DNA from 3 places in the Vibrio sp. R10-SF1-ISO8 genome. Region 3 is predicted to be linked to each of the others. Evidence: riboswitches for the same ligand, from Rfam matches in the RefSeq annotation. Region 3 holds a riboswitch; each other region holds the start of a gene.
What was found. A riboswitch is a leader RNA that binds a small molecule or an ion and turns the genes downstream of it on or off. The one in region 3 is predicted to bind thiamine pyrophosphate.
Positions count from the first base shown of each region.

Region 1: it holds a riboswitch for thiamine pyrophosphate, as region 3 does, so the genes downstream of both, thiD (bifunctional hydroxymethylpyrimidine kinase/phosphomethylpyrimidine kinase) here and thiC (phosphomethylpyrimidine synthase ThiC) in region 3, are expected to answer to the same signal.
Region 2: it holds a riboswitch for thiamine pyrophosphate, as region 3 does, so the genes downstream of both, thiB (thiamine ABC transporter substrate binding subunit) here and thiC (phosphomethylpyrimidine synthase ThiC) in region 3, are expected to answer to the same signal.

Region 1 is NZ_JCBDHL010000010.1:508,206-512,653, reverse strand. It holds gene AC6R00_RS07935 (ABC transporter permease) at 1-630, opposite strand, end outside; gene AC6R00_RS07930 (ABC transporter ATP-binding protein) at 623-1,369, opposite strand; gene thiD (bifunctional hydroxymethylpyrimidine kinase/phosphomethylpyrimidine kinase) at 1,359-2,189, opposite strand; TPP riboswitch at 2,290-2,399, opposite strand; gene AC6R00_RS07920 (HDOD domain-containing protein) at 2,567-3,397, shown strand; gene AC6R00_RS07915 (LysR family transcriptional regulator) at 3,493-4,383, shown strand; gene AC6R00_RS07910 (VCBS domain-containing protein) at 4,396-4,448, opposite strand, start outside.
Region 2 is NZ_JCBDHL010000015.1:105,065-109,512, reverse strand. It holds gene thiQ (thiamine ABC transporter ATP-binding protein) at 1-392, opposite strand, end outside; gene thiP (thiamine/thiamine pyrophosphate ABC transporter permease ThiP) at 376-1,980, opposite strand; gene thiB (thiamine ABC transporter substrate binding subunit) at 1,990-2,976, opposite strand; TPP riboswitch at 3,044-3,165, opposite strand; gene AC6R00_RS11460 (flavin prenyltransferase UbiX) at 3,214-3,840, opposite strand; gene mpl (UDP-N-acetylmuramate:L-alanyl-gamma-D-glutamyl-meso-diaminopimelate ligase) at 3,855-4,448, opposite strand, start outside.
Region 3 is NZ_JCBDHL010000007.1:3,602-8,049, forward strand. It holds rRNA gene AC6R00_RS03210 (23S ribosomal RNA) at 1-176, shown strand, start outside; rRNA gene rrf (5S ribosomal RNA) at 269-384, shown strand; tRNA gene AC6R00_RS03220 (tRNA-Asp) at 416-492, shown strand; tRNA gene AC6R00_RS03225 (tRNA-Trp) at 553-629, shown strand; gene AC6R00_RS03230 (multicopper oxidase domain-containing protein) at 899-2,281, shown strand; gene crcB (fluoride efflux transporter CrcB) at 2,390-2,773, shown strand; TPP riboswitch at 2,843-2,941, shown strand; gene thiC (phosphomethylpyrimidine synthase ThiC) at 3,105-4,448, shown strand, end outside.

The DNA.
Region 1 (4,448 bases), on a different contig from region 3:
TCCGACTACAGCACCTATCGGTGCAATCACAACGGCAACTCGAATACCTGAGGCCAAAGTTGGCAGCGCAGCAGGGAGTTGTATGTGTCTTAATAGCTGCCATTTACTTGCTCCCATTGTCTTGGCGAGATCGAGATAACCCGTTGGTGTATTGCGCAAACCGTCATAGCAACAAGTGGTCACAGGAAAGAAGATAATGATTGCCGCCATCACCACCTTGGACGCGATGCCGTACCCAAGCCAAAGCATCAGTACAGGCGCAATGGCAAACACCGGGATTGCTTGGCTAGCAATAAGCATAGGTAATAGCCAACGTTTTAATGGTTTAAACAGCAGCATTTGCAGTGCAAAGATAAGCCCCATAGAGAGGCCAAGCAGTAAACCCAGTATGATTTCTTGCCCAGTAACAAGAGTGTGTTTCATGAGTACATCAAAACGTGAAATCAATCGCTCGAAGACATCTAGCGGAGCAGGCAAAATGAAGCTTGGTATATCAAACAAAACCACAACGCTGTGCCAAATGCCCAAAATCACCAACAGGCTAACCGTCATACGCACCATTGGATGTGTCACCTGAGCGTTGATTCTCTTATTAGGCAACGTAAGTTCTAGATTCGATACCTTACTCATAGTCTTGCTCCAACTTGTCTAGAATACTTCGCTGCAAAGCTGCACACTCACCATCTATCTCGCGCGGAGGCAGTGAGGCAGGAACGTCCAACGAGTGCGCATAGGCAGGTACACCCTGAAGCAAATAGAGCGCATCCGATAAACGTACTGCTTCTTGGGGATCGTGGGTAATCAGCACAACGGTTTTGCCCTTGAGTAACTTGGCTGACAAGGATTGCAACTTATGGCGCGTGACGGCATCTAGCGCTGAAAAAGGCTCATCCATTAGCACAACAGGCTTGTCTTGCATCAGTGTACGCGCAAGGGCAACACGCTGACGCATTCCCCCAGATAACTGAGCAGGCATACTATTAACATGGGCAGCTAACCCAACCTGTTCAAGCAACTGAAGTGCTTTGTCATGATCAACATTTTGCGCACCAAAGTTACGGCTTAACATAACGTTATCTATGACATTTAACCAAGGCAGTAATAGGTCTTGCTGGGCCATGTAGGCGATTTGCTCATGTAAGTCTTGCCCTTGGCTTAGCTTAAGGGTCCCCTTCCATTCCACTTTGCTATCAAGTAAACCCGCTAAATAGCGCAACAACGTGGTTTTGCCGCAGCCGCTTCGACCTAGCAGACTTGTCCACTTCCCAGCTGGGATGTGCATATCTAAGCCAGTTAGGGTCGGGGTTGGGCTATCGAGATAGCGAAGCTGTGACGCCTTAAGCTCTATCCCGATCGCTTTAGCGCACATTGGTGTGGCCACAGAAAAAGTGGTTCACTGGGCCATGACCTTGACCCACATCTAACTGATCGGCGTGCGCAATGGCTTGAGAGATATATTGCTTACCAAGATACACCGCTTTATGAAGACGGTTACCTTGAGCAAGGTATGAAGCAATGGCAGAAGAGAGGGTGCAACCTGTACCGTGCGTATTTTTGGTCGCGACACGTTTTGCGCTCAATAACTCACTGCTTTCTTGCTCAATAAGGAGATCATTACTGTTTTGGTCTTTCTCTAAGTGCCCACCTTTAAGCAGCACTGCTTTCGCCCCAAGCGTGCGTAATGACTCGATCATCGCCCCCATTTGCTCTTCATCTTGAGGAACCTCACCACCAATCAGTGCCGCCCCTTCAGGTAGGTTCGGGGTAATGAGATCCGCGAGTGGTAGCAGTTCTTGTTTGAGCGTTGAGATTGCCGATTGCTCTAGTAACAGATCACCGCTTGTTGCAACCATGACAGGATCAACCACGAGATGCTTAGGCTGATATTGACGTATTTTAGCCGCCACGACCTTAATGATTTCGGCATCAGCCAGCATACCAACCTTAACCGCGACGACATTCAAATCAGTGAATGCGGCATCGAGCTGGCTTTCAATATGCGCTAATGGAATCGGGTGAATGGCGGTCACGCCTCGGGTGTTTTGCGAAGTAATGGCTGTAATGACAGAGCACGCGTAACTGCCTGTCGCTGACATCGCTTTAATATCCGCTTGGATGCCTGCGCCGCCACCGCTGTCAGAGCCAGCAATGGTTAATACAATAGGTGTTGTGTCTTGTGAATGTGGCATAGATGCTCCTACTACAAGACGTATAGGAACTCTCGACCACGAAAAGAACGCTCATAAAGAGACTTACTATCGAATGCGAGTACACTAAACCCGAGAAATGGAATTAGTGTGCATAGTTCCCTACGTCAGTGCTAACTGAATCAGGTTCAACGGGTCTCGCTTCGCGATCTCAGCCCTTTCCCTATTGGGTAGGCTCCCCGACTATTTCCGCAGATGATAACAATAAAAGTAAATTTAGTGCATCACTTATTTGGTGCGATGCTACAAAAAACAAACAAAACATTAGCCCGCACATATGGTATTGATTGCTTATCTTTGTAACAGGATAAGTTTCTGAACTATAGTAACTTAGCTCACATGGAATTAAGGAGAGAGCTATGAGCCAGGAGGCACTACTATCTCGACTGAACGAGTTACCGAGAATCCAGAAGGTACTTCAAGAGCTTCTCGATATGGTCAACACAAGTGATGTCGACTTTAAAGAACTAGCGAATAAAATAGCAACGGATCAAGTTCTTAGCGCTAGATTGCTCCGTCTTGCCAATTCAGCTCATTTTGGAGGAAGCAAAAGCGTATCTTCGATAAATGAAGCCTTACTTCGAGTTGGAACAGGCCCCGTCAGAACATTAGTTGTCGCTTCAGTTCTCTCTAGTGCCTTCCCTAAAATTAAAACATTAGATATGGATAAATACTGGGAAGAAACGTTCGAAGTGTCGATTATTGCGAGCAAAATTGCCATTGAGACAGGCATGGATAGCAATGAAGTGTTCACAACGGGCGTATTACACAACATTGGCGAATTGATGATTCATACATTAGTTCCTGAGCAAGCAAAAACCATTGCAGAAAGAGCCGAAGCGGGTGAAAGTGCCATTGCGGTTCAGGAAGAAATATTAGATATCACAGCACCTACTCTTGGAGCAAAACTAGCCAAAACTTGGCGCTTCCCTGATGACATGGTCGACGCCATTGCAAATTTTGCGGAGCCACGAGATGCCGAGATTTCTCCTAAAATGGCCACCACTCTTCATTTGGCCCGTTCGATTCATCGCGACTGGGATCTGCTTGAAAGCGAAGAAGGCAAAGCTCGCTACCTTACCGAACACCCTGACTCTCGCTTGTTGCATATTTCAGCTGCCTTTGCACCAACAATCGACAAATATCGAGGTAATGGTCGTGACCTCGCCTCCCACTTAAACGCCGCATGAAACATAAGGTGAGCGTACGGCTCGCCTTTTTTCTATCAGAAATCTCTGTTATCGCATAAACTAATCTCGATAATTTTATGTTATGAGAAAGTACGATGATTAACCCTGTCTGGCTCAAAACCTTCGTTACCCTGCTCGATACAGGCCACTTTACCAAAACTGCTGAAAAGTTGTTTATGACTCAGCCTGGTGTTAGTCAACATATCAAAAAACTCGAGCAAGCTTGCGGCTATCCATTAATTGAAAGGCACAACAAAAGTTTTGAAGTTACAGAAGCTGGCCGTAGTGTTTACCAACATGCAATTCAGCTTGAGCGACAAGAGTCTGAACTGCTTAGTTCTTTAAACATGGAAGACCCTTTTTCAGGTGATGTTTCGCTGTCTTGTTCGGGTTCGCTGGCACTATTGCTCTACCCACATCTACTCAATTTACAATGTAAATACTCGCAGCTCATATCAAGACTAGAGGCCGCACCTCATCAAAAAATTGTTGCTGATGTCTTGTCTGGCGCAACAGACATTGGAATTGTGACGCAGGTTCCATCTGATTCTCGGTTTAGTTCAGAAGTTTTAGGCAATGAGCCGCTATGTTTAATGCTGCCCAAATCACGTGCATCCAAAAATTTAAGCCAAGAGATGCTAAAAGAAATCGGTCTAATCCAACACCCGGACGCGATTCATTACCTTTCGATTTACTTTGCTCAATGCGGGGAGTCTGAGCTGGAGAAAATGAATATCGATGATATTCCGGTCACAGGCTACATCAATCAGTTGAGCCAAATCTTGCTGCCTGTTGCCAATGGATTAGGATTTACCGTCTTGCCCAAAAGCGCACTCGATTCGTTTGCCAATAGTGAACGAATTTCTATCTTCGAACCAAGCAATGAAGTGGTAGAAACCTTGTATTTCTTGACTAAAAAACATCGCCAGCAACCGAAACGCTTTGAAACTATTAAAAACGAAGTGGTGCAACATTTTCAGCAGTAAAATGTACGCTCGTTAGCCAAAACTGATCGTGGTTTCTAACTCTTCAATCGAAGCGCCACCACTAT
Region 2 (4,448 bases), on a different contig from region 3:
GAAAGTTGCTCTGGTAATCGATCAAGATAAGCTTCAACCCCGACTTGCTGCGCGGCTTGCTCTACTAGCGCCTGCTGATCGGAAGTGAGCTTTAAGCCAGGGTGCAAGCCAAGTCCAATATTCTGACGCACGGTTAAATGAGAAAATAGGTTATGCTCTTGAAACAGCATAGCGAATGGGCGTTGATGTGGCTCTTTACCAACAATATTGCGGCCTTCAACCTCAATGGTTCCCTCGGTCGGTTCAATAAAGCCCGCGACTAAAGCCAACAGGGTCGATTTACCCGCGCCGCTTGGCCCCATCAAAGCAACAATCGACTGTGGAGAGATCGAGGCATCAAAGTGAAACAGTTCATTGTGATAGTAGTAATCGACATTACTTAAGGTCAGCATGATTCACCTTCGAGTTGGCTTTTAATGAGGTTTCAATGAGCGTGAAACAGCCGACGCTCAAGAGTAATAGAGTCACAGATACTACTGCAGCAGATTCCATTTGATAGCTACCAAGCAGCTGGAATAGGTATAGTGGCAAGGTGCGAAATTCTTGGCTACCAAACAAAGCAATCGCACTTAAATCGCCAATCGCAAACATAAAGCTGATCGCAAAGGCATGAGCCATCGGTTTTTTCAGCGCTTTCCACTCAACCACTTTAAAACGATTCCAACCTTTCATTCCTAAACTGGCACAAACATATTGATATTGCTGCTCGACATGCAGCATTGGCTGAGACAGCGTTTTAATCACATATGGCAGACCCATTAAGGCATTCACGGCTACGACAACCACTAGAGCTAAGCTAAATACATCAGTAAATGAGCGCAGCAATAGAAACAGTCCGGTGGAAATCACAAGGCCGGGTGTGACAAGAATAATGGTGCCAATCAACTCAATATGATCCGCACTCTTCTCGCGATAGTTAAGGCGTAATCTTCGGCTGGTTAACAAGATGGCAATGCCAGCAATCACCGCAATCACACTTGCCATGGTTGCCACTTTCACAGACGCCCATAGTGCCTGCCAAAAACGTGCGTCGGTGAAAACATCCAGCGCATGACTGTTAAGACCACTGAGCAGCACCATCAGTAACGGAGGTAGCACCAGCAGCATTGAAAAGGCTATCCACCCCCAATCCCAACACTTAGAAACAAACGAGTCTTTAGACAAGTAAATAGTCTGACTCTGCGAGCCTGAGGTGACTGAGATCGGTTTCGCTAATCGCTGAATAGTCAACGCCATAACACCGCAAAGCATCATTTGCCAAATAGCCAATAGCGCGCCAGCTTGGAGATCGAAATCAAACTTAATAGCTTGATAGATTGCCAGCTCGATCGTGGTTGACTTAGGCCCACCACCGAGTGCCATTACGGTAGCAAAACTGGTGAAACAGAGCATAAACACCAAGCCGCTGACATGAGGTAATTGCTGACGTAGCCGCGGCCATTCTATCCAACGAAACTTATCCCAGTGTCCCATGCCGAGATGGGCGCATAGTTTATGCTGCTCTATTGGGATAGAGTCGAGCGCCTGCAACAATAACCGGGTCGCATAAGGAAGATTAAAAAACACGTGCGCCAATAAAATGCCATTGAGCCCATATATTGAGAACGGCAACTTGCTGTCTAAACTTTTGAACAGATCGGAAATCAAGCCGCTATTGCCATAAATGGCGAGCAGACCAAACACCCCGACTAAGACAGGCAACACCAGTGTGGTAGCAAACAGTTTGAGTAACAGGGATTTACCAGCAAACTGACGGCGAGATAATGCGTGCGCGACTGGGATGGCAAGGCCAACACTGAGCAAAGTAGAGAGAAAAGACTGATAGAAACTAAATTTGGTGACATGTCGATAGTATGGATCACTCCATACCTGACTGATATCTAACGATGGCGCGTTAACCAGTAAAGCACCGAGAGCAGAAACGACAAAGGTCGCGATGAATATCGCGACCCATAAGCCAATTTTTGGGGTATTACGCAAAAGAGCCTCTTAGAATGTCAGCGCACTTTGCCATTCGCGAATCCAAGATTTACGATTTTCGGCCACTTCGTCGGCGCTAAAGGTCAGAGCTTTGCTTGGTAGAGTCAGGCTTTCAAAACCTTCAGGCAGTGCAACGTCAGTGACTGGGTACATCCAGTTGCCTGTTGGCATTGCTGATTGGAACTCATCACTTAGAATAAAGTTCATGAACTCATCTGCTAGCTTTTGATTTTTAGACGCTTTTACTTTCGCAGCCACTTCCACTTGCGTGTAGTGACCTTCGGCAAAATCAGCGGCGGCATACTTGTTGTCACTTTCGGCAATCAAGTGATAAGCAGGAGATGTGGTGTAAGAGAGAACCAGATCAGACTCACCTTCAAGGAACATTGAATACGCTTCAGACCAACCTTTAGTGACGGTTACGGTTTTCTTGGCAAGATTTTGCCAAGCCTGAGTCACGTCATCACCGTAAACAGACTTCATCCACAGCATCAGACCTTGCCCTGGCGTTGAAGTGCGTGGGTCTTGATAGATCACTTTCAGATCATCTCGTGATTCCACCAGCTCTTTCAAGCTTTTGGGTGGGTTAGCTAGCTTCTCTTTGTTGTAAACAAAAGCAAAGTAACCGAAATCATAAGGGACGAAAGTTTTGTCCGCCCAGCCATTTGGCAATGCAACCTTGCTGGTGTCTACGCTATGTTCAGCCAACAAACCTGTTTTTTTCGCTTCCGCCATCAGGTTGTTGTCTAAGCCTAAAATAATATCCGCTTTGCTGTTATCGCCTTCTAAACGCAGACGATTAAGGATAGAGACACCATCATCCAATGCGACAAAATTAACATCACAACCACAATGCGCTTCAAACGCTTTTTCTACAACAGGACCAGGGCCCCAATCGGCAGCAAAAGAGTCGTAGGTATAGACAGTTAAACTGTTTTCTGCGGCTGTCGCTGGAACTGTCGCTAGCACTGCTAACGCAAGGGAACTTATTGAAATGGTGCTTAGAGTGTTTTTCACTGCTCGCTCTCTCCTTGTTTGAGCGGCACAGGTTTGAGAAGCGGAGTTCAAATCCAAACTCAATTCCTACGCCAGCATTATCTGGTTCAGGTACACGGGTCCCAAGCGATGGCTCGATCTCAGCTGACGCTAACATAAGTTAGGCCAATAGCTCCCCGATGAGTAACGGTCGAATTGTAATAGTTATGTGGCTCAATAGCTAGCGCCGTTCACATATCAGCTCTGACGGGAGTCATAGCCCCAGCGAGGAACCAATCCTTGATCTACTCCTAGGTGGTCGAGAATACGCGCGACCATAAAATCAACCAGATCATCAATCGATTTCGGTTGATGATAAAAACCTGGTGCAGCAGGCATGATGGTCACGCCCATTTGTGACAGCTTGTGCATGTTCTCAAGATGCAGGGTAGAGAATGGCGTCTCGCGAACCACCAACAGTAGTTGACCACGCTCTTTCATCACCACGTCTGCGGCACGTTCAATCAGGTTGTCAGACATACCGTGCGCAATCGCCGCAACGCTGCCAGCTGAGCAAGGACAGACGACCATCTGTTTCGGCGCAGCAGAGCCAGATGCAACCGGAGAGAACCAGTCATCTTTACCGCATACAATCAGCTTGTCTGGGTCGCAATTGAGATGCTCAACCAAAGTTTGCTTAGCCGAATCAGGATTGGCTGGCAGTTTAAGGTCATGTTCAGTTGCAAGCACCACTCTCGCAGCAGATGAAACAAGCAGATAAACTTGATAATCAGCAGCCAGAAGGCGCTCTAATAGGCGTAAACCATAAGGAGCACCAGAGGCACCGGTAAAGGCTAAGGTGATGGCTTTTTGTTGTTTAGTCATATTAAAAAACTACACTATTGCTCTAGCTTTGCCAGAAGCTTGTTGTGAATACCTTCGAACCCGCCATTGCTCATTACCAGAATCTGATCACCTGAGCTAGCACTAGCAACAATTTGCTCCACTAGCTCATCGACATTATCTGAGGTTTGCGCAGGTTGTTCACATTGAGCTGCAATATCTTCCACCGACCAATCAATCGAGTCGGGTTGATATAAAAACACCTGATCGGCTTTTTGTAACGAAGCGGCCAAAGTATCCTTGTGAACACCTCGCTTCATCGTAGCGCTGCGTGGTTCGAGTACCGCGATAATTTTGCTATCGCCGACCTTGTTACGTAGTCCACCGAGCGTCAGTTCAATCGCGGTCGGATGATGGGCAAAATCGTCGTAAACCGTGATGCCATTGACCTCACCTTTGAGCTCCAAGCGGCGTTTGGTATTGATAAATTTGGCTAAAGATTCACAGGCTAAGTCTGGGGTGACGCCAACATGGCGCGCAGCAGCTATCGCCATCAAAGCGTTATCTACATTGTGATCACCAACTAGACTCCAGTTCACGCGACCTACTTGCTCGCCTTGGAACAATACGTTGAACTGCGAGCCATCAAT
Region 3 (4,448 bases):
TCGGAATCGATAACCGCTGAAAGCATCTAAGCGGGAAGCGAGCCCTGAGATGAGTCTTCCCTGACTCCTTGAGAGTCCTAAAGGGTTGTTCGAGACTAGAACGTTGATAGGCAGGGTGTGTAAGCGTTGTGAGGCGTTGAGCTAACCTGTACTAATTGCCCGTGAGGCTTAACCATACAACACCCAAAGGGTTTTGATGGACTCAAAGCAAGAACTTTGAATGTGTGACTACAGAACTTAAAAACAGCTTTCCGAATTAAAGAATTTGCTTGGCGACCATAGCGATTTGGACCCACCTGATTCCATGCCGAACTCAGAAGTGAAACGAATTAGCGCCGATGGTAGTGTGGGGCTTCCCCATGTGAGAGTAGGACATCGCCAGGCTTTAAATTTAGACTTAGAGTCTAACCAGTGCGGAGCGGTAGTTCAGTTGGTTAGAATACCGGCCTGTCACGCCGGGGGTCGCGGGTTCGAGTCCCGTCCGCTCCGCCACTTATTTCGAAACCTCGCTATGGCGAGGTTTTTTCGAATCTACAATTTGAAAGATTCTACAGGGGTGTAGCTCCAATTGGCAGAGCAGCGGATTCCAAATCCGCGTGTTGGGAGTTCGAATCTCTCCACCCCTGCCATATTCTAGAGGCTCTAGTTGAAAGACTAGAGCCTTTTTCTTTGGCGCAAGAAAAGAGCAGCGGATTCCGCCACTACCAAAAATGCGCGTGTTTGAAGTTCGAATCTCTCTATCCCTGCCATATTCAAGCCTCTAGCAGAAATGCTAGGGCCTTTTTGTTTTTCTAAAGGCGAGTACTTCACCTCTAGCTCTCAAACTCGCTTCCTTGTTGAGAACTATTCTTACTAATCTGTTACATTTGGTAACTTGTTTACTCAATAGTCGTAGTTTATGGATATTTCTCGTCGCCATTTCATTCAAACAGGATTAGCTGTTTCAGCATTAAGCGTTTTGCCTGCATGTACTTTAACCCGAGCTAAGAGTGGTAAAGGTGAGTTTGTTTATGAGCTCACCGCAGAGCCAGCAACGGCTGAACTAGTACCTGGTTATACAACGAATGTACTTGGATTTAATGGTCGGATTCCAGCCCCAACGATTCGTTGCCGTCAAGGACAAGAAGTCACGATCAGATTTACCAATAAGCTTTCAGAGCCAACCACGATTCACTGGCATGGGTTAAGAATTCCAATTGAAATGGATGGTGTACCATTCTTAAGCCAAGCGCCAATCATGCCGGGTGAAACTTTCGAGTATCGTTTTACCCCACCTGATGCGGGTACCTTCTGGTATCACCCGCATATGAATAGCGTCAAACAACTCGGTATGGGGTTGGTAGGGCTGATCATCGTCGAAGAAGCGATTCCAGTAGAGTTTGATGAAGAACACGAGTTGATGCTTAAGCATTGGCACCTTGATAAGCAGGGGCAGTGGAAAGAGTTAATGATCCCTCGTCTTAGTGCGAGAATGGGAACCCCCGGAGAGTGGAGTAGCGTCAATGGTATACATGAGCCTAAGTATCAATTAAAGGAAAATGCCACTACTCGGCTGCGTATCGCCAACGTTGATAATACGATTACCTATCCGATTGCTATTGAAGGGGCCGAAGCATGGGTGATAGCCATCGATGGTAACCCGATTAAAACTCCCTATAAGCTCTCTCAACATAAAATTGGCCCAGGTATGAGGGTTGACCTTGCCTTAAGAACTCCGAAGCAAGGAGAGTCTGTTTATGTCCGATATATGAAGGGTAGATTTCCGTTTCCTCTGTGTGAGTTTGAAGCGATCAGGTCTGATCTTTCTGATCACAGGCCGATCCCTCAACTTCCTCTTAATCCTGTGCCTGATCTTGATTTGGCCAATGCGGAGAAAATTGATTTTGTATTTGAATGGGAAGGGGCAATTTCACCGGTTGGAAAAGATGGTAAGTCGGTTCCTAAGTTTTGGCTAACCAACAAGCGGGCTTGGGAAGGGATGTCGAAAGATAATATCCCCGCGCCACTCGCTTCATTGCAACTGGGTAAAACTTATATTTTTTATCTCAAGAATGTCACTCAGTATCATCATCCAATTCATATCCATGGCCATACATTCACAGTATTAGAGCTCAATGGTAAAAAGGTCGAGCAGCCTTTCCACACCGACACTGTGTTACTAGGCAAAAACGGCACGGCTATCGCAGCATTCGTGGCGGATAATCCAGGGCGCTGGATGTATCACTGTCATGTGATCGAGCATATGAAAACCGGACTAATGGGATATATAGAAGTTAAGTGACTCCTGTAACTTTTAAAATGTTTGCAGTTAGCAATGGCTAAATCTTAATTTATGATCTTCCGTGAGCGTGTATTTTGGCTACAATACACCCAGTCAATCGGAGGAATTATGGGTCAGTTTTCAATATTGGGTTTTATCGCACTCGGTGGTGCATTTGGAGCATGCTCTCGTTATCTTGTTTCAGAGCTTTGTGTTGTGCTTCTTGGGCGTGGTTTTCCATACGGTACGCTAGCCGTTAACGTGGTCGGTTCTTTCATTATGGGCTTGCTTATTGCTGCTTTTGAAAATGAGATGCTTGCTACCGAACCATGGCGCCAAATTATCGGACTAGGCTTTCTTGGGGCACTCACCACCTTCTCTACGTTCTCTATGGATAATGTGCTTCTAATGCAACAAGGCGCTTTTTTTAAGATGGGTTTGAATGTGTTGCTGAATGTCTTTTTAAGCATTTCTGCTGCATGGATTGGTTTTCAAATACTCATCAAGAGCTAATGTTGGTTAAAATTTAGCTAATTATTGTTCATCACGGCTTGGTTTAGCCAGGCCGTTTTTATATACTGCAATTACTTGTCGGAGTGCCATAAGGCTGAGACCGTTAATTCGGGATCCGTTGAACCTGATCAGATTAAAATCTGCGAAGGGAACAAGAGAAGATATCTACACCAGAGTTCTGTCTGGTTACCTATCAAATAGTCGAATGTTGTTATATACCATTAGTGCACACTAGTAAGGTCATAATTCGATTCCTCTTGTCGCATCTTTCCGCCAAGCATTTTTATCCCATTACTTTTTATCTAAGAATAACAAAGCAAGGAAAAATGCTATGTCGAGTCGCAAACAAGCGAGACTGGAAGCAAAACAGTTCATTGATACACTTTCGGTACAGCCGTACCCAAATTCAAGCAAAGTCTATGTAGAGGGTTCACGCCCAGATATTCGTGTGCCTATGCGAGAAATCTCACTCGCGGATAGTCTTATCGGAGGTACAAAAGAAGCGCCTATTTTCGAACTTAATGAGCCTGTACGTGTTTACGATACTTCCGGTGTATACACTGACCCAGAACACACTATTGACCTTTACAGCGGCCTACCAAAGCTAAGAGAAGGGTGGATTGAAGAACGTGCTGATACTGAATTACTCGACGATGTTAGCTCGGTATACACGAAGGAGCGTTTAGAAGACGAGACGCTTGATGAGCTACGTTATGGCAATTTGCCACGAATTAGACGTGCTAAAGATGGTCAGTGTGTCACTCAGCTGCACTATGCGCGCAAGGGTATCGTTACCCCTGAGATGGAATACATCGCCCTACGTGAAAATATGGGTCGCGCTCATTATCGCGATGAGGTGCTGAATCAACAGCATCCTGGTCAAAGCTTCGGGGCCAACTTACCCAAAGACATTACTGCAGAATTTGTTCGTAAAGAAGTCGCAGAAGGTCGAGCGATTATCCCTTCCAATATTAACCACCCAGAATCTGAACCAATGATTATTGGGCGTAACTTCTTAGTTAAAGTAAACGCTAATATCGGTAATTCATCAGTGACATCTTCAATTGAGGAAGAGGTTGAGAAGCTAGTATGGGCGACTCGCTGGGGTGGCGATACTGTTATGGATCTGTCTACTGGGCGTAATATTCACGAAACTCGTGAGTGGATTCTACGCAACAGCCCGGTGCCGATCGGTACTGTGCCAATGTACCAAGCGCTTGAAAAAGTGAACGGCATTGCGGAAAACCTCAACTGGGAAGTGATGCGCGATACTCTGATTGAGCAAGCAGAGCAGGGCGTCGATTACTTCACTATTCACGCAGGGTTATTGCTTCGCTATGTGCCTATGACGGCAAAACGTGTCACTGGCATTGTTTCTCGTGGTGGTTCTATTATCGCGAAATGGTGTTTAGCACATCATCAGGAAAGCTTCCTATATACTCACTTCCGCGAGATTTGTGAAATTTGTGCCAAGTATGACGTGGCGCTTTCTCTTGGTGATGGCTTGCGTCCTGGCTCAGTAGCCGATGCGAACGATGAAGCGCAGTTTGCTGAGCTTCGTACTCTAGGTGAGCTAACCAAGATTGCTTGGGAATATGACGTTCAGGTCATTATTGAAGGCCCAGGCCATATTCCGATGCATATGATCAAAGAGAACATGGAAGAGCAGCTAGAG